DNA from 4 places in the Pseudomonas sp. McL0111 genome. Region 4 is predicted to be linked to each of the others. Evidence: predicted binding sites of a transcription regulator. Region 4 holds the regulator's gene; each other region holds the start of a gene.
The links. Region 4 encodes sigma-54, which starts transcription at its own class of promoters, with help from an activator protein. Its sites were predicted from a motif close to ANTGGCATNNANNTTGCTNT; they were not measured.

Region 1 (5,582 bases), 2.0 Mb from region 4:
TGCTGCTCAAAGACGTGCAATTGCGTGACTATCAAGTGCATCTGGCCGACCGCTCGGCGAAGCCTCCAGTAGCGCTGGACGTCGGCCCGCTCAACGTCGACCTGCAGGATTTCGACAGCCTCAATGGCTCGCCCTTCAAGGTCAAACTCGATACTGGCCTGGGTAAACAAGGCAAGGTCAGCGCCGACGGCGTGGTCAACCTGGCCCCGGTCACCGCCCAGCTCAATGTGAAAACCCAGGACATCGACCTGCGTGTCGCGCAGTCTTACATCAGCCCGTTCATTCGCCTGGAACTGCGCAGCGGCATGCTCGGCAGCGACCTCAAGGTCAACCTCAAGAGCACCGCCCCGCTGGCGCTCAGCGTCACCGGGCGCGCGCAGATCGATCAGCTACACACCCTCGACACCCTGAAAACCCGCGACTTCCTCAAGTGGCAGCAAGTGGTTGTCGAAGGCTTGAACTATCAGCACGGCGACAGCCTGTCGATCGACAAGGTCAACCTGTTCCAGCCGTATGCGCGGTTCATGATCAACGATGATCGCACCACCAACATCGACGACCTGCTGATCCCGCAACCGGCCGACTCCGGCACTAAATCCGCTGCGGCGAAACCGGCCAGCAAAGACAAACCGCTGGGCATTCACATCGGTGCGATTGCCATCAATGACGGCTCGGCCAACTTCGCCGACTTCAGCCTGACGCCCAACTTCGCCACTGCAATCCAGCAACTCAACGGCCAGATCGGCACCATCGACAGCCGCCAGGCGAAACCGGCCAGCGTTGACATCAAAGGCAAGGTCGACCGTTATGCTCCGGTAACCATCAAGGGCGCGGTCAACCCGTTTGACCCGATGGCCAGCCTCGACATCGCCACCAGTTTCAAACGCGTCGAGCTGACCACCCTGACCCCGTATTCCGGCAAGTTCGCCGGCTACCGCATCCGCAAGGGCCGGCTCAACCTCGACGTTCATTACCTGATCACCAAAGGCCAGCTCAAAGCTGAAAACAAAGTCGTGGTCGAGCAACTGCAGCTTGGTGAGAAAGTCGACAGTCCGGACGCCGTGAGCCTGCCGCTGAAACTGGCGATTGCCTTGCTCAAGGACGTCGACGGCAAGATCACCATCGAGTTGCCGGTCACTGGCGATTTGAACAACCCGCAGTTCAGCGTGATGCCGATTGTCTGGCAGACCCTGCGTAACCTGATCGTCAAAGCGGCCGCCGCTCCGTTCAAACTGATTGGCGGTTTGATCAGCGGTGGCGGTTCCGAAGACCTCGGCACCGTATCCTTCGCAGCCGGCTCCAGTGACTTGAGCAAGGATGCCGAAGGTGCGCTGGACAAACTGTCTCAGGCACTCAAGGCGCGTCCGGCCCTGCGCCTGGAAATCGAAGGTACCGCCGCGCAAAGCAGCGACGGCCCGTTGATTGCCAATCAGCGTCTGGAGCGTGAATACCAGTACAACTACTACAAAATGCTCCAGCGCCGTGGTGACAAGGTGCCGGCTCAGGCCTCACTGATTCAGGTCCCGGAAAACGAGAAAGGCCCACTGCTGGAAGGTATCTATCGCACCCGTCTGAAAACCCAGCCACCGGCCGAATGGAAGGATCTGGGCAAGGAAGAACGCACCGCGAAAATGCGCGACGGTGTGATCAAATTCTGGAGTTCCAGCGATGTACTGCTGCGCCAGTTGGGTCAGGATCGCGCCAGCAGCATCAAGGACTATCTGGTCGACAAGGGCCAACTGGCTGACGACCGTGTGTACTTCATCGACGCCAATCTCGGTGAAGCCGAGAGCGATGGTCGGGTAGTGACGCAAATGCATCTGGATGCCGAGTGATGAGCCGCAAATGGCTGACAGCAGTGGCGCTGACGCTCGCTGCCAGCCATGCGTGGGCATCCGATACCCTGCGCTGCGGCAGCCAATTGGTCAGCCTTGGCGACCGCTCCAGCGAAGTGCTGCAAAAGTGTGGTGAACCGCTGAGCCGCGATCCGCTGGGCTACAAGCGCAGTGCCAATCGCCGGGAAGAGTTCCAGGTCGAAGAATGGACCTACGGCCCGAACAACGGCATGTATCAGTACCTGCGCTTTGAGGGCAACCGGCTACGCCAAATCACCAGCAAACGCGGCAACTGATCTTTCCCATGTGGGAGCGAGCTTGCTCGCGAAAGCGTCGTATCAGTCAACCACCCGGTCAACTGACAGTCAGCATTCGCGAGCAAGCCCGCTCCCACATTTGTTTTGCACCGACCTGAAATAGAACAGGCCCCGACACAAGTGCCGGGGCCTGTAATGACCACATCCATGTGGCCGGTCGCATGAACTCTCAAGTGCGGCAGACGTATTGCTCGGCCCGTCTGTCGCGCCTTCTCCCGGTCCAGGCGAGAAGCCTTGTCTTACTCGGCTTTCAGGCCGTCAGCGGAAACCGCTTTGACGCCTTTGATTTTCTTGGCGATAGAGACTGCCATGTCTTTTTGCGATTCAGTCACTGCAACAGTCGACGACAGCGACACTACGCCTTTGTTGGTTTCGACTTTGATATCGGTGCCTGGGATGCCTTTTTCGGTTACCAGATCGCTTTTGACTTTGGTAGTGATCCAGGTATCGGAAGTAGCTTCTTTAGCCTTGGTCATTTCACCGGCTGCCAGAGTCATTGGCGCCTGGGTAGCCTGGGTGGATTGTGCAAATGCACCGGAAGCCATGGTCAGGGTCAGCGCGGTAGCAGCAGCGGCAGTGATAGCGAACTTCTTCATACGAGTAACTCCTGTTTTTCTGGAAAGTCTGCTGCTTGTCTTGTCAGCAGGGTTACCAGATACATTGCGAAGGCTGTGCCAACTTTCAGAAAGACAATAAACCTTTATAAATCAACAAGTTATAAATTGGTGTTTTTTTCGGAATCATGCATTTTGCATGACCAGCGAATTATCTACATGCAACATGCGGTTTTTTGCAAAGTTCCTAACACGCTGAAATTATTGAAGGTTTTGTTTGGCGCCGAACAAATGAAAATGCCCCGCAAGCGGGGCATTTGGCAATCGCACTAGCGAATCAAGTACCGGTGGCGGTGCAGCCTTTTGGCGAGTAGTCGGCATTGACAGTGGTGCCACAGCTCCAGACGCCAGATGTGCTGCCAGTTGCCGCGCCGGTGCGGGTCAGCGTGATGGTTTTACCCAGTACCGGACCTGGCGCGTTCACCAATGTGCAGGTAATCGTGCCCGCCCCGGTCGACGCAGTACCCGAAGCAGCCAATGTGCAATTGGATGTTGTCGCTGTTGCGCTACCTGCAACGTTGGTCAGTGATGGGTCAGTACCTTGATTGATAGTGTCTTCGAACGGCACTTTGAGAGCGCTGATCTCAGCCAGACCGGCCGTTACCTTGGATCGCGCCTGATATTTCGAATATTGCGGCAACGCAATGGTCGCCAGAATGCCGATGATCGCGACGACAATCAGCAGCTCGATCAGAGTAAAACCTTGTTGTTTTTTCATAGACACGCTCCATGCATGAGTCGAAATCTCATGATCTGAACAAGACCCAGCACGGCCCATGCCAATCCCTTTAACGCCTGTACACAGGGGGCGAACCCGGTGTGCCGCACTTTCCTACAACCTCTAGTCGCACTATCTGACACTTTTTGTCACCTGCGCCGGACGTGTTTGGCGCTGTCACTTGACTAGGCTATAAGTCATTGACTGTCAGTATCCGGAATCCCCATGAATGACATCGCGTTGAGCGGTCTGGCCAAACAACTGGTGCAGGCCGAACTGCTTACGGAAAAGAGCGCACAGCAAGCCTGGCAACAGGCCCAGCGCAATCGCCTGTCGCTGGTCAGTTATCTGGTGCAGAACAAACTGGTGAAGAGTTCGCAGATCGCCGAAATCGCCTCGGAGCATTTCGGCATGGCGTTCCTTGATCTGAACTGTCTGGACAAGGAAACCCAGCCCAAAGGCCTGGTCAGCGAGAAACTGGTTCGCCAGCACCATGCCCTGCCCCTGTGGCGGCGCGGCAACAAACTGTTCGTGGGGATTTCCGACCCCAGCAATCATCAAGCAATCAATGACATTCAGTTCAGCACCGGGCTGAGCACCGAAGCCATATTGGTGGAGGACGACAAGCTCAGTGACGCCATTGAAAAGTTTTTCGACACTCACGCCAGCGGCCTCGAAGATATGGCCGACGTCGATCTCGAAGGCCTCGACATCGAGTCTCCCGACGACCAGAAACAGGAAATTACCGGCCTCGATGCCGACGATGCGCCAGTGGTGCGCTTCGTTCACAAGATGTTGCTCGATGCGATCAAGAGTGGTTCTTCCGACCTGCACTTCGAACCCTATGAGAAAAACTACCGAGTGCGGGTGCGCACCGACGGCATCCTGCGTGAGGTAGCGAAACCGCCGATCCAGTTGGCCGGACGCATCGCCGCACGCTTGAAAGTCATGGCCAGCCTGGATATCTCCGAGCGGCGCAAACCGCAGGACGGTCGCCTGAAAATGCGTCTGTCGAAAACCAAATCGATCGATTTCCGGGTCAACACCCTGCCCACCCTGTGGGGCGAAAAAGTGGTGATCCGGATTCTCGATCCGTCCAGCGCGCAGATCGGCATCGACGCGCTCGGTTATGAGCCGGTGCAAAAAGACCTGTACATGGCGGCGCTGAAACAACCGCAGGGAATGATTCTGGTCACCGGCCCCACTGGTTCGGGCAAGACCGTGTCGCTGTACACCGGGCTGAATATCCTCAATACCGTCGACATCAACATTTCCACCGCCGAAGACCCGGTGGAAATCAACATGGAAGGGATCAACCAGGTCAACGTCAATCCCCGGCAGGGGCTGGACTTCGCTCAGGCGTTGCGTTCGTTTCTGCGTCAGGACCCGGACGTGATCATGGTCGGCGAAATCCGCGACCTCGAAACCGCCGAGATCGCGATCAAAGCCGCGCAGACCGGTCACCTCGTACTGTCCACCCTGCACACCAACAGCGCGGCAGAAACCCTGACCCGCCTGCACAACATGGGCATTCCCGGCTTCAACATCGCCACCTCGGTCAGCCTGATCATCGCCCAGCGTCTGGCTCGAAAGTTGTGCAGCCACTGCAAGAAACCGATCGAGATCCCCCGCGAAACCCTGATCAAGGAAGGCTTCCCCGAGGAACGTATCGGCAGTTTCACTATCTATGAGCCGGTCGGTTGCGATCACTGCAATGGCGGCTACAAAGGACGCACAGGAATTTATGAAGTGGTGAAAAACACCCCCGACCTGCAACGGCTGATCATGGCCGAAGGTAACTCACTGGAGATCGACATCCAGATGCGTCGCGACGGCTTCGACGATCTGCGTACTTCAGGTCTGCACAAGGCCATGCAAGGCATCACCAGCCTTGAAGAAATCAACCGGGTTACCAAGGACTGAACATGGCGGTCAAGGCAGCGAAAATCAGCATCTACGCCTGGGAAGGCACGGACAAGAAGGGCAGCAAGATCAGCGGAGAATTGAGCGGGCAGAACCCGGCGCTGATCAAGGCGCAATTGCGCAAACAAGGGATCAACCCCGGCAAGGTACGCAAGAAATCCGTTTCGCTACTCAA
Region 2 (5,582 bases), 620 kb from region 4:
GCGCAAAGCTGAACGGCGTTAGAAGAAACGCAGGAAGGGGTTTTTGGTTTCGGCGGGTTTGTCTTTCAGCGGACATTCGGGGCGTACGCCGTAGTCCTCGGTCACGCAGGGTTTGACCTGACGTTTCTGTGCCAGCGAGATGCGCAGCATGTGGAACGGCTGGTTGGCGGTGCGCTCGACGGTGCGGCCCTCGGCATCGAGGATTTCCGCCGAGAGATTGTGGCTGCCACGGTCGACGTTGCTCAGCGGAAACACCGGGCTGACACCAGGATCGCCGGTCGGTTGACCATCCAGCAACAGGCGATAGCGATGACCGGGTTGCAGGCCGGGCTCACTGGTGATGCTGACGATCAGCTCGCCGGCACTGCTGCGGATCGTTGCATCGGGTTCGGGCACCAGAACACGCAGCATGTCGTAGTGGAACAGTGGCAGCTCCTCGGATTTGCTCGCCGTCCGGATGGGGGCCGCTGCAGTCGGATTGGCCGGCATGCGGTTGCTGGTCGCCAGCGGCACGCTCTTGGCGTTGCCGGAGCGCGGCTGGTCAGTGAAGACCCGGTTGCCCTGCGCATCGACGTAAGTGAAAACCTCGGCTGACGCACTGAGCGCTATCAGGAACAGGCAGGCGGTAAGCAGCCAGCGAGTCATGGCTTGTGCACCCGCTGCACGGTAAACACCACTGCCGGGCTCTGCTGGATGATCGCCTCGCCATTGAGCACCTGTACGGCGAGTCGATGCTCACCGCGATCAACATTCACCAGTTGCAGGATCGGCACGTTGCTTGGCTGGCCGTAAGGCTGATCATCGAGCACCAGCCGTAATTGATGAGGTGGTTGCAGGCGCGGCTTGATCTGCACGTTGACGGTGAAGGTGCCGTTGTTGGCGCGCAGCGCTTCTTCGGTCGGCAGGCCGCCGAGTTCGAGGACTTCGTAAACATTGCGGGGCGGCTGGCTGCTGTCCGTATTGGGCTTCGGCGTGCTCGGTGCTTGCGGCTCAACGCTGTTGAGCGGCGGTAAATCCACGGTTTGCGCCTGCACCCCACCGGGTGAATGATCGCTGTAGACCGTGTTGCCGTTGGCATCGGTGTACTTGTAGATCTGCGCGGCGGCGGGGAGGGCGATCACCAGCAACAGGAAAAGAAAACCACGACCCATGAAATCGACCGATAAACGATGAGATTGGATTGCAGCATAGGTCAGGGGTAGCGGTAAGCCCAACCCTGCACACATCCAGAGATCATTCAGGCACCAAAATTCCCCTGTGGGAGCGAGCTTGCTCGCGAAGGCGTCGTGTCAGTCGCCATCTCTTTCAATGACCTGGCGCATTCGTGAGCAAGCTCACTCCCACCTGAGTTCTTCATTGGCCATGAAATTCAGGCAATAAAAAAGGCCTCCCGAAGGAGGCCTCTTTTTGTCACGCCGCGTAACGCGGCGCTACCGGATCAGCAGCTGTAGTACAGCTCATATTCCAGTGGGTGTACGAAGGTGCGGACTTTGATTTCTTCTTCGGATTTCAGCGCGATGTAAGCGTCGATGAAGTCGTCGGAGAACACGCCGCCCTTGGTCAGGAACGCACGGCCCTTGTCCAGCTCTTCCAGGGCTTCTTTCAGGCTGCCGCAAACTTGTGGGATCTCTTTCGCCTCTTCAGGCGGCAGGTCGTACAGGTTTTTGTCAGCTGCGTCGCCAGGGTGGATCTTGTTCTGGATACCGTCCAGGCCGGCCATCAGCAGTGCTGCGAAAGCCAGGTACGGGTTGGCAGCCGGGTCCGGGAAGCGTGCTTCGATACGGCGGGCTTTAGGGCTCGACACGTAAGGAATACGGATCGAAGCGGAACGGTTACGAGCCGAGTAGGCCAGCATTACCGGAGCTTCGAAGCCTGGTACCAGACGCTTGTAGGAGTTGGTAGCCGGGTTGGTGAAGCCGTTCAGGGCCTTACCGTGCTTGATGATGCCGCCGATGAAGTACAGAGCGGTGTCGGACAGGCCGGCATAGCCTTCGCCAGCGAAGGTGTTCTTGCCGTCTTTCCAGATCGACATGTGTACGTGCATGCCCGAACCGTTGTCGCCGTACAGTGGCTTCGGCATGAAGGTCGCGGTGCGGCCGTATGCGTCAGCAACGTTGTGTACAACGTACTTCAGGGTCTGGGTTTCGTCGGCTTTCTTCACCAGGGTGTTGAACTTGACGCCGATTTCGTTCTGGCCGGCAGTCGCCACTTCGTGGTGGTGAACTTCAACGGTCAGGCCCATTTCTTCCAGCGCGTTGCACATGGAGGTACGGATTTCGTGGTCGTGGTCGAACGGTGGAACCGGGAAGTAGCCGCCTTTGACGCCTGGACGGTGGCCCTTGTTACCGCCTTCGATGTCCTGGTCGGACATCCACGAAGCTTGCTCGGAGTAGATCTTGAACATCGAGCCGGAGATGTCCGACTTGAATTTCACCGAGTCAAAGATGAAGAACTCTGGCTCTGGACCGGCGAACACGGTGTCACCGATACCGGTGGCTTTCAGGTGTTCTTCGGCACGCTTGGCGATTGCACGCGGGTCGCGGTCGTAGCCTTGCATGCTCGACGGTTCGATGATGTCGCACACCAGAATCAGCGTGGTGTCTTCGGTGAACGGGTCGAGAACGGCAGTGTCATCGTCCGGCAGCAGGATCATGTCGGAGGCTTCGATGCCTTTCCAGCCAGCGATGGAGGAACCGTCGAACATTTTGCCGACTTCGAAAAAGTCGTCATCCAGCGCATCGCGAGCCGGCATGGTCACGTGGTGCTGAGTGCCTTTGGTGTCCGTGAAGCGCAGATCAATCCACTTGACGTCATGATCTTTGATGAGTTGAACCGACTTCGACATAGTGTCCTCCGGGTGGCTTCGGGCTTAGTAGTGGATGCCCTTAGAATGTGGGTGATGCCGGCGCGAATACTCTGCCAAGGCAACCTGCCTCACAAGGGAGCAAATTGCATGCCAGTGCCCCAGCATGGGTTTTTTGCCCCAAATTCACGCTTATAAAGCTGTAAAGCGCATTAATGGTGAAAATATCGCCCTCTAATGTAGCGTCTTAATCGAAAAATGACCTGTTTTGGTGCGCGCAAAACCTTCTGCATATTAACTGGTTAAACCTTGAGCAATTTCCGCTATAATCCGCGCCCCCCTTTTTCGGCTGGCCCTGCGCGCGCTGTTTTCATGAAACTAATCGTAAAAGTCTTCCCCGAGATCACCATCAAGAGTCGACCTGTCCGGACGAAATTCATCCGCCAGTTGGCCAAGAACATCCGCACCGTGCTCCGCGATCTGGACCCGGCGGTGGTGGTTAACGGTGTCTGGGACAATCTCGAGCTGGAAACCCGCGTTACCGACCTCAAAGCCTTGAAAGAGATGGGTGAGCGCCTGACTTGCATGCCAGGCGTCGCGCACTATTTGCAGATCGACGAGTACCCGCTGGGCGACTTCGACGACATCACCGAGAAGTGCAAAGAGCACTACGGCGATGCACTGGCCGGGAAGATTTTCTCGGTGCGCTGCAAGCGTGCGGGCAAGCACCCGTTCAGCTCGATGGACGTCGAAAAATACGTCGGCAGCAAACTGCGTCGTGAATGCGGTGCTGCCGGAATCGACCTGAAAAAGCCGGAAATCGGAGTTCGCATCGAAGTTCGCGACAAACGGTTGTTTGTGATCCACAGCCAGCACGAAGGCATCGGCGGTTACCCGCTCGGCGCACTGGAGCAGACGCTGGTATTGATGTCCGGCGGCTTTGACTCAACCGTTGCGGCCTACCAGATCATGCGACGCGGTTTGATGGCGCACTTTTGCTTCTTCAATCTTGGCGGGCGTGCCCACGAATTGGGCGTGATGGAAGTCGCGCACTTCATCTGGAAGAAGTACGGCAGCTCCCAGCGCGTGCTATTTGTCAGTGTGCCGTTTGAAGAAGTTTTGGGCGAAATTCTCGGCAAAGTCGATAACAGTCATATGGGCGTCGTGTTGAAGCGTATGATGTTGCGCGCGTCGTCGAGCATTGCCGACCGCCTGCAGATTGATGCGCTGGTTACCGGCGAGGCGATCTCCCAGGTTTCGAGCCAGACGCTGCCGAACCTGTCAGTGATCGACTGTGTGACCGACAAACTGGTCCTGCGACCGCTGATCGTCGCGCACAAGCAAGATATCATCGACACGGCCAACGAGATCGGCACTGCCGATTTCGCCCGGCATATGCCGGAATACTGCGGCGTTATCTCGGTCAATCCGAAGACTGCCGCCAAACGTGGCCGCGTTGAGCATGAAGAAAAAGAATTCGACATGGCGGTGCTCGAGCGTGCGCTCGCAAACGCCAAACTGGTTCCGATCGATCGGGTGATCGACGAGTTGGGCCAGGATTTGCAGATTGAAGAAGTCGGCGAAGCGCTGGCCGGTCAGATCGTTATCGACATCCGTCACCCGGATGCCGCCGAGGATGACCCGCTGGAACTCGACGGCGTAGAAATACAGACGATGCCGTTCTACGCAGTGAACGCTCGTTTCAAGGAACTGGACCCTACACGCCAGTACCTGCTGTATTGCGACAAAGGCGTCATGAGTCGCCTGCATGCCCACCATTTGCTCAGTGAGGGGCATGCCAATGTGCGCGTTTATCGACCGAGCTAAGTGCCCGGGGCTGTTTGCCTGTGGCTTGCGTCACCGGCCCCCCGACGCCGCCGTCAAGCTGTAACGGCTTTGCCGGACTCTACTGTTAATCGCTGCCACCAGTTGTTGTCAGCACACCGAATCCTCTGATCGAGATACACAAGTGATCGAAAATCTACGCAACATCGCCATCATTGCTCACGTTGACCATGGTAAAACCACCCTGGTAGACAAACTCTTGCGTCAATCCGGCACCCTGGAGCGCAACGAGCTCAACGACGAGCGCGTGATGGACTCCAACGACCAGGAGAAAGAGCGCGGTATTACCATTCTGGCGAAAAACACCGCCATCAACTGGAACGGCTACCACATCAACATCGTGGACACCCCGGGCCACGCCGACTTCGGCGGCGAAGTTGAACGCGTAATGTCGATGGTTGACTCCGTTCTGCTGCTGGTTGACGCTCAAGACGGCCCTATGCCGCAAACCCGTTTCGTGACCAAGAAGGCTTTCGAAGCCGGCCTGCGTCCGATCGTGGTCATCAACAAGGTTGACCGTCCAGGCGCGCGTCCGGACTGGGTTCTGGACCAGATCTTCGACCTGTTCGACAACCTCGGTGCTACCGAAGAACAGCTGGACTTCAAAGTCGTCTACGCCTCGGCCCTGAACGGCATTGCCGGTCTGGAACACACCGACATGGCTGAAGACATGACCCCGCTGTACCAGTCGATCGTCGACAACGTACCTTCGCCGAAAGTCGACCGTGACGGTCCGTTCCAGATGCAGATTTCCGCTCTGGACTACAACAGCTTCCTGGGTGTTATCGGCGTTGGCCGTATCGCTCGTGGTCGCATCAAGCCGAACACTCCGGTTGTCGCTATCGACGCCGACGGCAAGAAGCGCAACGGTCGTATCCTGAAGCTGATGGGTCACCACGGTCTGCACCGTATCGACGTTGAAGAAGCAGCTGCC
Region 3 (5,582 bases), 990 kb from region 4:
AAGGGCGCCTACGACGATCCACGTCTGAACCTGGTGATCGACGACGGCATGCGTTTCGTCGCCACCACCACTGAAAAATTCGACGTGATCATCTCCGACTCCACCGACCCGATTGGTCCGGGTGAAGTGCTGTTCTCGGAAAACTTCTACCAGGCCTGCCACCGCTGCCTGAACGAAGGCGGGATTCTGGTGACGCAGAACGGCACGCCGTTCATGCAGATCGACGAAGTCAAAACCACCGCCGGTCGCCTGCGCAGCCTGTTCCCGGACTGGCACTTCTATCAGGCGGCCGTGCCGACCTACATCGGCGGCTCGATGACGTTTGCCTGGGGCTCGACCAATCCGGCTTACCGCAAACTGAGCCGTGAAACCCTGCAGCAGCGCTTCATCGGCAGCGGCATCGTCACGCGCTACTACAACCCGGAAATCCACATCGGCGCGTTCGCCTTGCCGCAATACGTGCTGCAAGCGATCAACAAGCCAGGCAACGACTGATCCCCTGCTGATAAATCCTCTGTGGCGAGAGGATTTATCCCCGTTGGGATGCGAAGCGTCCCCAAAACCGCACAATGCGGTGTAGCGGATAGAACGCATTTGCTGATTTCACGACTGCTTCGCAGCCGAACGGGGATAAATCCCCTCACCACAAAAGCCTTTCCCACAGGCTTGATGTGATTTTCTTCATGTTCGGCCGCTGTAATCCTTTTGAACCAACTCTCAGTATTCAAAGTCGAGATATAGGTAAGCCCATCTACGGGTTTGATCGAGGAGGCACCGATGCAAAAGTGGAAAGTCACTTTCGTGGACGATCATGGTGAAACGATCAATGAAGTCTTCGAGTGCGAGGAATGCCCGAACCATGAGCAGGCCGCCAAACTCATCAAAGGCCGGCTGCTTCCCGTTGCCGCCGAACTGGACCTGAACGATCTGGAAGGGCGCACCGTCGATGCTGGCGTGAAAAACCTGAAAACCCAGAACAGCATCGAAATCCGCAGTATCACTCCCGTCTGAAATTCTTCTAGTCATCTTCATCTCCAGACCTTGGCAGCGGCTCTATCTTGAGGCTACTCTGCAATCGAGATCAGCGAATGGATCGCTAAGGTCTGGTCTTGTCAGCTACATGCTTGCTTCCCGCCGACAACACGGTTGTCGTAGCGCCTTGGTCAATCGACCCGGTGCAGGGAATACGGAAAGTCTATCCATCTATGCGAGGGGGACGATTCATGAGCACAGCCTATCAAGAAGACATCAGCACCCACGTGCTGCGCCGCATGAAAGAAGGCGGTTTCGATTTTTCCCGATTCCATCCCATCGAGTTCTACGCAATTTTCCCGGACGAGGAGCGGGCGCGCAGGGCGGCAGGCAAATTTCGCGGTGAATCCATCAATGCTCAGGTCAGCGTGCGCGACGACGGCGCGTGGGCCCTGGAGCTAAGCAAAGTGATGTACGCGACCTACGACGACATCGGCGATTTCGAACAGGGCTTTTCCGCCGTGGTCGAGCCGTTGGGCGGCATTATCGAGGGTTGGGGTGTCAAGCAGGAGGTGCGCAACCGCCATCGCCTGAACTGACTCAGTGTGCGGATGTTGAACAACGGCTGGCCTTCGGGTCGGCCGTTGTCGTTTTTGAGGCGCAAAAAAAAGCCACCTGGGCAGGTGGCTAAAGGGAAGAGCGATTGAGCTGACAACTCCTGCAATGAAGTTTCCAGCGAATGTGCGGATTATCCGCAGCCAACAGCGAGCAGTGAAATCAACTCTGACTATGCTGGTGATAGGCGATTGCACTGCGTCGCAATGAAGCGGGGGCGGTCTGGTTGGGGCATTGGCCGCACAGGAATGGTGCGGTGCCGGCGGCGTCATTATCCAACCGATTGAAATCAAAGCGTTTCTGCCGATGGCACGGGCCTTGCGATGGTCTGGATGTCCGGGTGACAAGGAGTACGGCATGATCCGCACCTATTTTGATGAGATGTACGACGCTGGCGGCCAGGTCCGCCCGCATTATCGGGAGTTCGCCCGTTGGCTTGCCGAGACGCCTGACGAGCTTCTCGCCCAACGGCGACGCGAGGCCGATCTGCTGTTTCATCGCGCCGGGATTACCTTCACGCTCTACGGAGACGAGCAGGGCACAGAGCGCCTGATTCCTTTCGATACTATTCCGCGCAGCATCCCCGCCAGCGAGTGGCGGATTGTTGAACGTGGCTGCATCCAGCGGGTCAAGGCGTTGAACATGTTCCTCGCCGACCTCTATCACGAGCAGCGCATCATCAAGGCCGGGATCATTCCGGCTGAGCAGGTGCTGGCCAACGAGCAATATCAGTTGGCGATGCAAGGGCTGGATCTGCACCGCGATATCTATTCACACATTTCCGGCGTCGATCTGGTGCGCGATGGCGATGGCACCTATTACGTGCTCGAAGACAACCTGCGCACCCCGAGCGGCGTGAGCTACATGCTCGAAGACCGCAAGATGATGATGCGCCTGTTCCCCGAGCTGTTCGCCGCTCAGCGCATTGCGCCTATCGACCATTATCCGAACCTGTTGCTCGACACCCTGAAAAGCTCCAGCCCGATTGATGATCCGAGCGTGGTGGTGCTGACGCCCGGGCGTTTCAACAGCGCGTTTTTCGAGCATGCCTTTCTCGCACGAGAAATGGGCGTTGAGCTGGTCGAGGGGGCGGACTTGTTCGTGCGTGACGACAAGGTCTTCATGCGCACCACCGACGGCCCGAAATCGGTCGATGTGATTTACCGTCGCCTCGACGACGCCTTCCTCGATCCGCTGGCGTTCAATCCGGATTCAATGCTGGGCGTGCCGGGGCTGCTGTCGTCCTATCGCTCCGGCAACGTGGTGCTGGCGAACGCCATCGGCACCGGCGTCGCCGACGACAAATCGGTGTACCCGTTTGTCACCGACATGATTCGTTTCTACCTCGATGAAGAACCGATCCTGAAGAACGTGCCGACCTGGCAGTGCCGCAATCCGTCTGAACTTTCCCATGTGCTGGCCAATCTTCCAGATCTCGTAGTCAAGGAAACCCAGGGCTCCGGCGGTTACGGAATGCTGGTCGGGCCGGCGTCAACCAAGGCGGAGATCGACGCCTTCCGCGAGCGGATCAAAGCCAAACCCCACGCGTACATCGCGCAACCGACGTTGTCGTTGTCGACCTGTCCGACCTTTGTCGAAAACGGTATTGCGCCGCGCCACATCGACTTGCGCCCGTTCGTCTTGTCGGGGCGCGAAACGCGGGTCGTACCGGGCGGTTTGACCCGGGTCGCGCTGCGTGAAGGCTCTCTGGTGGTGAATTCATCCCAGGGTGGCGGAACCAAGGACACCTGGGTGGTCGAGGATTGAAGGAAGCTTGCCATGTTAAGTAGAACTGCCTCGGATCTGTATTGGATGTCGCGTTACCTGGAGCGGGCGGAAAACCTCGCACGGATGCTCGACGTCAGCTATTCGCTGTCGCTGATGCCGCAAGACGGGCGCGGTGATGGTTTGCACGAACTGGCTATGCCGCTGCTGATTACCGGCACCCTCGACGATTACCTTGAGCGCCACGGTGAGCTACACGCCGAACGGCTGCTGCATTTCTTCGCCCTCGATGCCGCCAACCCGGCGAGCATCTACAGCTGCCTCGGCTCGGCGCGGGCCAGTGCGCATGCGGTACGTGGGCGAATCACCGCTGACATGTGGGAAAACATCAATTCCACCTGGCTGGAGATTCGCGGCATCGCGCAGCAAGGCCTCAGTCGTTATGGCATGAGCCGTTTTTGCGAGTGGATCAAGGAGCGTTCGCACCTGTTCCGTGGCGCGTCTTACGGCACCATCATGCGTAACGATGCGTTCCGCTTTATTCGCCTCGGTACCTTTATCGAACGTGCGGATAACACGCTTCGGCTGCTCGATGCCCGCTACGAAATGGCTGGTGATCAGGCCGAAGCAGTCAGCGACGGCACGGCCCACGCCTACTATCAGTGGAGTGCTTTGCTGCGGGCCTTGTCGTCGTTTGAGGCCTACACCGAAATCTACCGCGACGCACCCGGCGCCCGGCATGTTGCCGAACTCCTGCTGTTGCGCGCCGATGTACCGCGTTCGCTAAGGGCCTGCACCGAAGAGATCGACCAGATTCTCGCGCAACTGCCCGGCGCTAACGGCCGCCCCGCGCAACGGCTCGCCGCCGAAATGGATGCACGCCTGCGCTATACCGGCATCAATGAAATCCTCGAGGAAGGCCTGCACGCCTGGCTGACCGAATTCATCCCGCTGGTGCGCCAGCTGGGCAACGCTATTCACAGTTCCTACCTGGAGGCTGCATGAGACTTTCCATAAGCCACGAGACCACCTATCACTATGAAGATCAGGTGCGGGCGAGCATCCAGTACCTGCGACTGACACCCCACGACAGCGAGCGTCAGCATGTGCTGAGCTGGCAGCTCGACCTGCCGCGTCCGGTGCGTGCGCAACTCGATCCGTTCGGCAATATCCTGCATGTGCTGACCATGGATGAGCCGCACGAGGCGATCATCATTGGTGCTCGCGGTCAGGTCGATATCGACGAATTGCGCGAGGCTGAGCATGAGAGCCAGTCGGCGCTGCCATTTTTGCGTTTCACCCGGCTGACCGAGGCTGATGAGGCATTACGAGCGTTTGCAGCCAAAACCTGCAAACAGCGCCGCGACCGCACTGGGCTGATTGATTTGATGCACGGCCTGAATCAGTACATGACCTACACGCCGGGCTCTACCGAAGTCGATACCAGCGCTGCCGAGGCGTTCGCCGGGCGTGCAGGCGTTTGTCAGGATCACGCTCACGCGTTTCTGGCCTGCGCGCGCAGCCTGGGGATTCCATCACGTTATGTGTCGGGTTATCTGTACAGCGAGGATTGCGAACACCTGGCCAGTCACGCCTGGGCCGAAGCCTGGCTGGATGACGCCTGGTACAGCTTCGATGTGACCAACGAACTGGCCCGGCCCGAACGGCACCTGAAACTGGCGGTGGGTCTGGACTACCTCGACGCCTGTCCGGTGCGCGGCATGCGCCGGGGCGGCGGGTGTGAGCAGATGCATGCGAAGGTGTTTGTATCACCCACCCCGATGCCGGTGATCTCCGTCCAGCAACAGTAAAATCCGGAACACCGCTATCGCTGGCAAGCCAGCTCCCACAGGTAAAGCACCGATCCTGAATCAACGGTGATCCTGTGGGAGCTGGCTTGCCAGCGAAGAGGCCAGTGAGGGCAACCAAAGGCTCAAACGATCAAGGCCTGACCTTGCGCCCCGCCATGTGCTGCAAATACCCAACCAGCATCTGCAAATCCCCATCCGGCAGCACATCCGCAGAAAACCCCGGCATCTTCGCCTGCGGCCACTGCCGCAAACTCTGCGGATCGCGAATGTAGCGCTTGAGGAAATCCGCACCAAAATATTCAGTCGGGTTATACGGAATATTCAGATCCGGCCCGAACTGCGCATCTCCCGCGCCATTCAATCGGTGGCATGCCAGACAATTCTTCTGAAACAGCGCAAAACCCAGGTTCACCGGGTCATCAGCCTTCAGCGCAGGGTCTGGCAGCAGGGCAGGGAAGC
Region 4 (5,582 bases):
ACGGTCAAGGCATCAAGATGCTGATGAACGCCGGCGTCACGACCGCGATCATCAGCGGCCGCAAGACCCCGGTGGTCGAGCGCCGGGCGAAAAACCTCGGCATCCCGCACCTGTTTCAGGGGCGCGAAGACAAATTGGTTGTCCTCGACGGTCTTCTTGAGCAACTGGGCCTAAGCTATGAACAGGTCGCCTACCTCGGTGACGACCTGCCCGATCTGCCGGTGATCCGCCGCGTAGGTCTGGGGATGGCCGTAGCCAATGCCGCCGATTTCGTGCGCGAACACGCCCATGGCGTGACCCGGGCCCGTGGTGGCGAAGGTGCCGCCCGCGAATTCTGTGAATTGATCCTGCGCGCCCAGGGCCGCCTCGATGCGGCCAACGCCGCGTACCTGTGAGCCAAACCATGTTTAGCAAAAAGTTTCGCAACTTCCTGCTGTTCGGCTGCATCGCTGCGCTATTCGCAGCGGTCGGCTACTGGAACATCAGCCCGGAACGCTTCCTCGACAAGCCACCGGCCAAGTCTGAAGAGAGCCCGATCGACTGGTACGCGACCAACACGCATACCTTTCAATACCTGCCGGACGGCAAATTGCAGTATGAAATGACGTCCGACAAAGCCGAGCACGTCAAAGCGACCGACATCACGCTCGTCACCAAACCCGACCTGAACATGTTCCGTGGCACCGAGTTTCCATGGCACGTGACCAGCGAGCGCGGTGAAGTGAATTCGGGCGGCACCGAGGTCGAACTGATCGACTCGGTACGCATCAAACGCACCGACGAAAAGAACCGCGACACCCTGATCACCAGCACTCGTATGACAGTGTTCCCGCAGCAGCAATATGCGCAGACCCAGCAACCCGTTAGAATCGACGGCGCTGGCGGTGTATCGACTGGCGTGGGAATGAAGGCATATTTGAAGGAAAGCAGGATACACCTGCTATCGAACGTAAGAGGACAGTATGAGGCTCGTTAAAACCCTCCCTATTTTGCTCAGTCTGGGCGCAGCACTGGGAAGCGTGAGCGCCTGGGCTCTGCCGAACGATCAGCAGCAACCTATCCGCATTCAAGCCGACGACGCCCAACTGGACGACAAGAACGGCATCGCTACCTATAAAGGTGATGTGATCATCACCCAGGGCTCGATGATCGTTAAAGGCAACACCGTAACCATCACTCGTACGCCGGCTGGCGATATCGACGTGGTGACTTCGGTGGGCAATCTCGCCTACTTCGAGCAACTGCAAACCCAGGGTGATACCAAACCTGTGCAGGGCTGGGGCGTGACCATCCAGTACCACGCCGCGCAAAACCGTGTCGTGCTGATCGACAAGGCCAAGGTTGTCGACAAGGACAACAACACCACTCAAGGCGAGAAAATCGTCTATGACACGGTGAAAAAACTGGCCAGTGCCGGTCGCGCTACCGGCAGCAAGGTCACCGAGTCGCGTCCGCGCATCGACATGGTGATCCAGCCGAAGAAGAAAACCGACGAGAAGACCCAGTAATGGCAACTCTGAAAGCTCAGCATCTGGCAAAGGCCTACAAAGGCCGCCAGGTTGTGCGTGATGTCAGCCTGTCGATCGACAGCGGGCAGATCGTCGGCCTGCTTGGCCCGAACGGCGCCGGCAAGACCACCTGCTTCTACATGATCGTCGGTCTGGTGCAGGCTGATCAGGGCCGCGTACTGATCGATGATCTGGACGTCAGCCATCAGCCAATGCATGGCCGCGCTACTGCGGGCATCGGCTATCTGCCGCAAGAAGCGTCGATCTTCCGCAAACTGTCAGTGGCCGACAACATCATGGCCATCCTCGAGACCCGCAAGGAACTCGACAAGGCCGGTCGTCGCAAGGAGCTGGAAAGCCTGCTGCAGGAATTCCACATCAGCCACATCCGCGACAACCTCGGCATGAGTCTGTCCGGTGGTGAACGCCGCCGGGTGGAAATTGCTCGCGCCCTGGCCACAGCGCCGAAATTCATCCTGCTCGACGAACCGTTCGCCGGTGTCGACCCGATTTCGGTCGGCGATATCAAGCAGATCATCCATCACCTCAAGGCCAAGGGCATCGGTGTACTGATCACCGACCACAACGTGCGTGAGACCCTGGATATCTGCGAAACCGCCTACATCGTCAACGACGGTCAACTGATCGCCGAAGGTGATTCCGCGACCATCCTGGCCAACGATCTGGTCAAGGAAGTGTATCTGGGCCACGAGTTCCGCTTGTAAGCACGACGGTACTCGGTCAGCCGCCCGGGTGCTGTAACGATGAAGCAGGTTTAATTCGCTTTAATTGTTACAGCACCCTAGGCAAACACCGCAGTTTCAGGCATATAATTTGCTTAAGTTTGGCGCTCCGGCGCCCTGTAGTGGATGGCGCATGAGCGCCGGCGAATAAGGTGTTAAGCCCCTGCCATGAAACCATCGCTAGTCTTGAGAATGGGCCAGCAGCTGACGATGACACCGCAGCTGCAACAGGCCATCCGCCTGCTCCAATTGTCGACCCTGGATCTGCAACAGGAAATCCAGGAGGCTCTGGAATCCAATCCGATGCTCGAACGCCAGGAAGAAGGCGAAGACTTCGACAACACTGATCCCCTGGCCGACAACCCCGAACAGAAACCCACCGAAATCCAGGAACCCTCCTATCAGGAAACCGCCCCGACGGTGGATAACCTCGAGGACGGCGAATGGAACGAACGCATTCCCAACGAGCTTCCGGTAGACACTGCCTGGGAAGACGTCTACCAGACCAGCGCCAGCAGCCTGCCAAGCAACGATGATGATGAGTGGGATTTCACCACCCGCACCTCTGCCGGCGAAAGCCTGCAAAGCCATCTGCTGTGGCAACTGAACCTCGCGCCGATGTCCGACACCGATCGCCTGATCGCTGTGACCCTGGTCGATTGCATCAATAATCAGGGCTACCTCGACGAAACTCTCGAAGAAATTCTTGAAGCGTTCGATCCGGAGCTCGACATCGAGCTGGACGAGATCGAAGCCGTCCTGCACCGCATCCAGCAGTTCGAACCCGCCGGCATCGGTGCGCGCAATCTGAGCGAATGCCTGTTGCTGCAATTGCGTCAGCTGCCAGCCAAGACCCCGTGGCTGAGCGAAGCCAAGCGTTTGGTGACCGACTACATCGATCTGCTCGGCAGCCGCGACTACAGCCAGTTGATGCGCCGCATGAAGCTCAAGGAAGATGAACTGCGTCAGGTCATCGAGCTGGTGCAGAGCCTCAATCCGCGCCCGGGCTCACAGATCGAGTCCGCCGAAGCCGAGTACGTCGTACCCGACGTGATCGTGCGCAAGGACAACGAGCGCTGGCTGGTCGAGTTGAACCAGGAATCGGTACCACGCCTGCGGGTCAACGCGCAGTACGCCGGTTTCGTCCGTCGCGCCGACACCAGCGCCGACAACACCTTCATGCGCAATCAGCTTCAAGAGGCCCGCTGGTTCATCAAGAGCCTGCAAAGCCGCAATGAAACCCTGATGAAAGTAGCCACTCAGATCGTCGAGCATCAGCGCGGCTTCCTGGAATATGGCGACGAGGCCATGAAGCCGTTGGTCCTGCATGACATCGCCGAAGCGGTCGGCATGCACGAATCGACGATTTCCCGGGTTACCACGCAAAAATTCATGCATACCCCGCGCGGTATTTATGAGCTGAAATACTTTTTCTCCAGCCACGTCAGTACCTCCGAAGGCGGTGAATGCTCGTCCACGGCGATCCGCGCGATCATCAAAAAACTGGTTGCCGCGGAAAATCAGAAAAAGCCGTTGAGTGACAGCAAGATCGCTGGTTTACTGGAGGCACAAGGCATTCAGGTGGCTCGCCGCACCGTCGCCAAGTACCGCGAATCCCTCGGGATCGCGCCTTCGAGCGAACGCAAGCGGTTGATGTAAGCCACGTTACAGCGTTCCAGTGGCAGGCTTTTCGGCCTGCCGCTTTATGCACTGGCAACGAAGGAGAAGCGGTATGCAAGTCAACATCAGTGGACACCAACTGGAAGTGACCAAGCCCCTGCGCGAATACATCGAGCTCAAACTCAAGAGGCTCGAGGGGCATTTCGACAAAATCACCAACGTGCAGGTCACGATGACGGTCGAGAAGTTGAAACAGAAAATCGAAGCCACCTTGCATATACCCGGCAACGAAGTGGTCGCCAACGCTGAACATACCGACATGTATGCAGCCATTGACGCCCTTACCGACAAGCTGGATAAACAACTCAAAAAGCATAAGGAAAAGACCCAGAGCCTCCTCCAGGGCGCGACCGGTCGTTAACTCCCCCATCCCATGATCCGACTTGAAAGTATCCTGACCCCCGGCCGTTCCCTCGTGAACGTGCCGGGCGGCAGTAAAAAGAAAGCCCTCGAGCAAATTGCCAACCTGATCGCCCGCGAAGTGCCGGATCTGGAGATGCAAGATGTCTTCGAGGCGTTGATCGCCCGTGAAAAACTCGGTTCTACCGGTTTTGGCAACGGCATCGCCATTCCCCACTGCCGCCTGAAAGGCTGCGAAGCGCCCATCAGCGCCTTGATTCACCTCGAAGCACCCATCGATTTCGACGCCATCGACGGCGCACCGGTTGATCTGCTGTTTGTACTGCTGGTGCCGGAAGCTGCTACCGATGCGCATCTGGAATTGTTGCGTCAGATCGCCAGCATGCTGGATCGCAAGGACGTGCGCGATAAATTGCGCAGCGCTTCAAGCAACGAAGCCCTGTACCAGGTTGTACTGGACGAACAAAACGGGCAGTAATCATGCGTTTGATCATCGTCAGTGGCCGTTCCGGCTCAGGTAAAAGCACCGCGCTCGATGTTCTTGAGGACAACGGCTACTACTGCATCGATAACCTGCCTGCAGGTTTGTTGCCGGAATTGGCCGAACGCGCGCTGATCCACACCGAACTGGCCCAACCGTTAGTGGCCGTTTCGATTGATGCGCGCAACTTGCCAAGCCATCTCTCGCGCTTCCCCGAGCTACTTGAAGAAGTGCGCAGTCGCCATATTCAGTGTGACGTGCTGTATCTGGATGCCGACGAAGAAACCCTGCTCAAGCGTTTCTCGGAAACCCGTCGTCGTCACCCGCTGAGCACCGCCAACCGTTCGCTCGCTGAAGCGATCAACGATGAAACCGCCCTGCTCGGCCCGATTGCCGACCTGGCCGACCTCAAGGTCAACACCACCAATCTGAACCTGTACCAGTTGCGCGACACCATCAAGCTGCGCCTGCTGAACCAGCCGGAGCCGGGTACGGCGTTTCTGGTCGAGTCGTTCGGCTTCAAGCGCGGCATGCCGGTGGATGCGGATCTGGTGTTCGATGTGCGTTGTCTGCCCAATCCATATTGGAAACCGGAGCTACGCGCACAATCGGGTCTTGATGAGCCGGTAGCCGAATACCTGGCAGCCCAGCCGGAAGTCGAAGAAATGTTCCAGGACATTTTCGCTTACCTGCACAAGTGGCTGCCGCGTTTCGCCGCGAGCAATCGCGCCTACGTCACCATTGCCATTGGCTGCACCGGGGGGCATCACCGCTCCGTCTACCTGACCGAACGTCTGGGTCAGGCCCTGC

Region 1: ACTWLJ_RS11495 (pilin) is a predicted target of sigma-54. The motif match lies at 3,531-3,550, and genes of this name have one in related genera.
Region 2: glnA (type I glutamate--ammonia ligase) is a predicted target of sigma-54. The motif match lies at 2,942-2,961, and genes of this name have one in related genera.
Region 3: ACTWLJ_RS26645 (circularly permuted type 2 ATP-grasp protein) is a predicted target of sigma-54. The motif match lies at 1,893-1,912, and genes of this name have one in related genera.

The regions. Positions count from the first base shown of each region.
Region 1 covers NZ_CP199585.1:2,514,101-2,519,682, reverse strand. Annotated here, with positions in the region: gene ACTWLJ_RS11510 (DUF748 domain-containing protein) at 1-1,835, shown strand, start outside; gene ACTWLJ_RS11505 (DUF2845 domain-containing protein) at 1,835-2,131, shown strand; gene ACTWLJ_RS11500 (BON domain-containing protein) at 2,392-2,748, opposite strand; gene ACTWLJ_RS11495 (pilin) at 3,044-3,484, opposite strand; gene pilB (type IV-A pilus assembly ATPase PilB) at 3,710-5,407, shown strand; gene ACTWLJ_RS11485 (type II secretion system F family protein) at 5,410-5,582, shown strand, end outside.
Region 2 covers NZ_CP199585.1:1,149,833-1,155,414, reverse strand. Annotated here, with positions in the region: gene ACTWLJ_RS05205 (DUF4124 domain-containing protein) at 19-645, opposite strand; gene ACTWLJ_RS05200 (DUF4124 domain-containing protein) at 642-1,151, opposite strand; gene glnA (type I glutamate--ammonia ligase) at 1,439-2,845, opposite strand; gene thiI (tRNA uracil 4-sulfurtransferase ThiI) at 3,176-4,630, shown strand; gene typA (translational GTPase TypA) at 4,773-5,582, shown strand, end outside.
Region 3 covers NZ_CP199585.1:5,940,961-5,946,542, reverse strand. Annotated here, with positions in the region: gene speE (polyamine aminopropyltransferase) at 1-495, shown strand, start outside; gene ACTWLJ_RS26655 (hypothetical protein) at 778-1,011, shown strand; gene ACTWLJ_RS26650 (ribonuclease E inhibitor RraB) at 1,224-1,571, shown strand; gene ACTWLJ_RS26645 (circularly permuted type 2 ATP-grasp protein) at 1,945-3,354, shown strand; gene ACTWLJ_RS26640 (alpha-E domain-containing protein) at 3,367-4,317, shown strand; gene ACTWLJ_RS26635 (transglutaminase family protein) at 4,314-5,123, shown strand; gene ACTWLJ_RS26630 (c-type cytochrome) at 5,254-5,582, opposite strand, start outside.
Region 4 covers NZ_CP199585.1:527,740-533,321, forward strand. Annotated here, with positions in the region: gene ACTWLJ_RS02550 (KdsC family phosphatase) at 1-395, shown strand, start outside; gene lptC (LPS export ABC transporter periplasmic protein LptC) at 404-976, shown strand; gene lptA (lipopolysaccharide transport periplasmic protein LptA) at 963-1,508, shown strand; gene lptB (LPS export ABC transporter ATP-binding protein) at 1,508-2,233, shown strand; gene ACTWLJ_RS02570 (RNA polymerase factor sigma-54) at 2,420-3,910, shown strand; gene hpf (ribosome hibernation-promoting factor, HPF/YfiA family) at 3,984-4,292, shown strand; gene ptsN (PTS IIA-like nitrogen regulatory protein PtsN) at 4,305-4,769, shown strand; gene rapZ (RNase adapter RapZ) at 4,772-5,582, shown strand, end outside.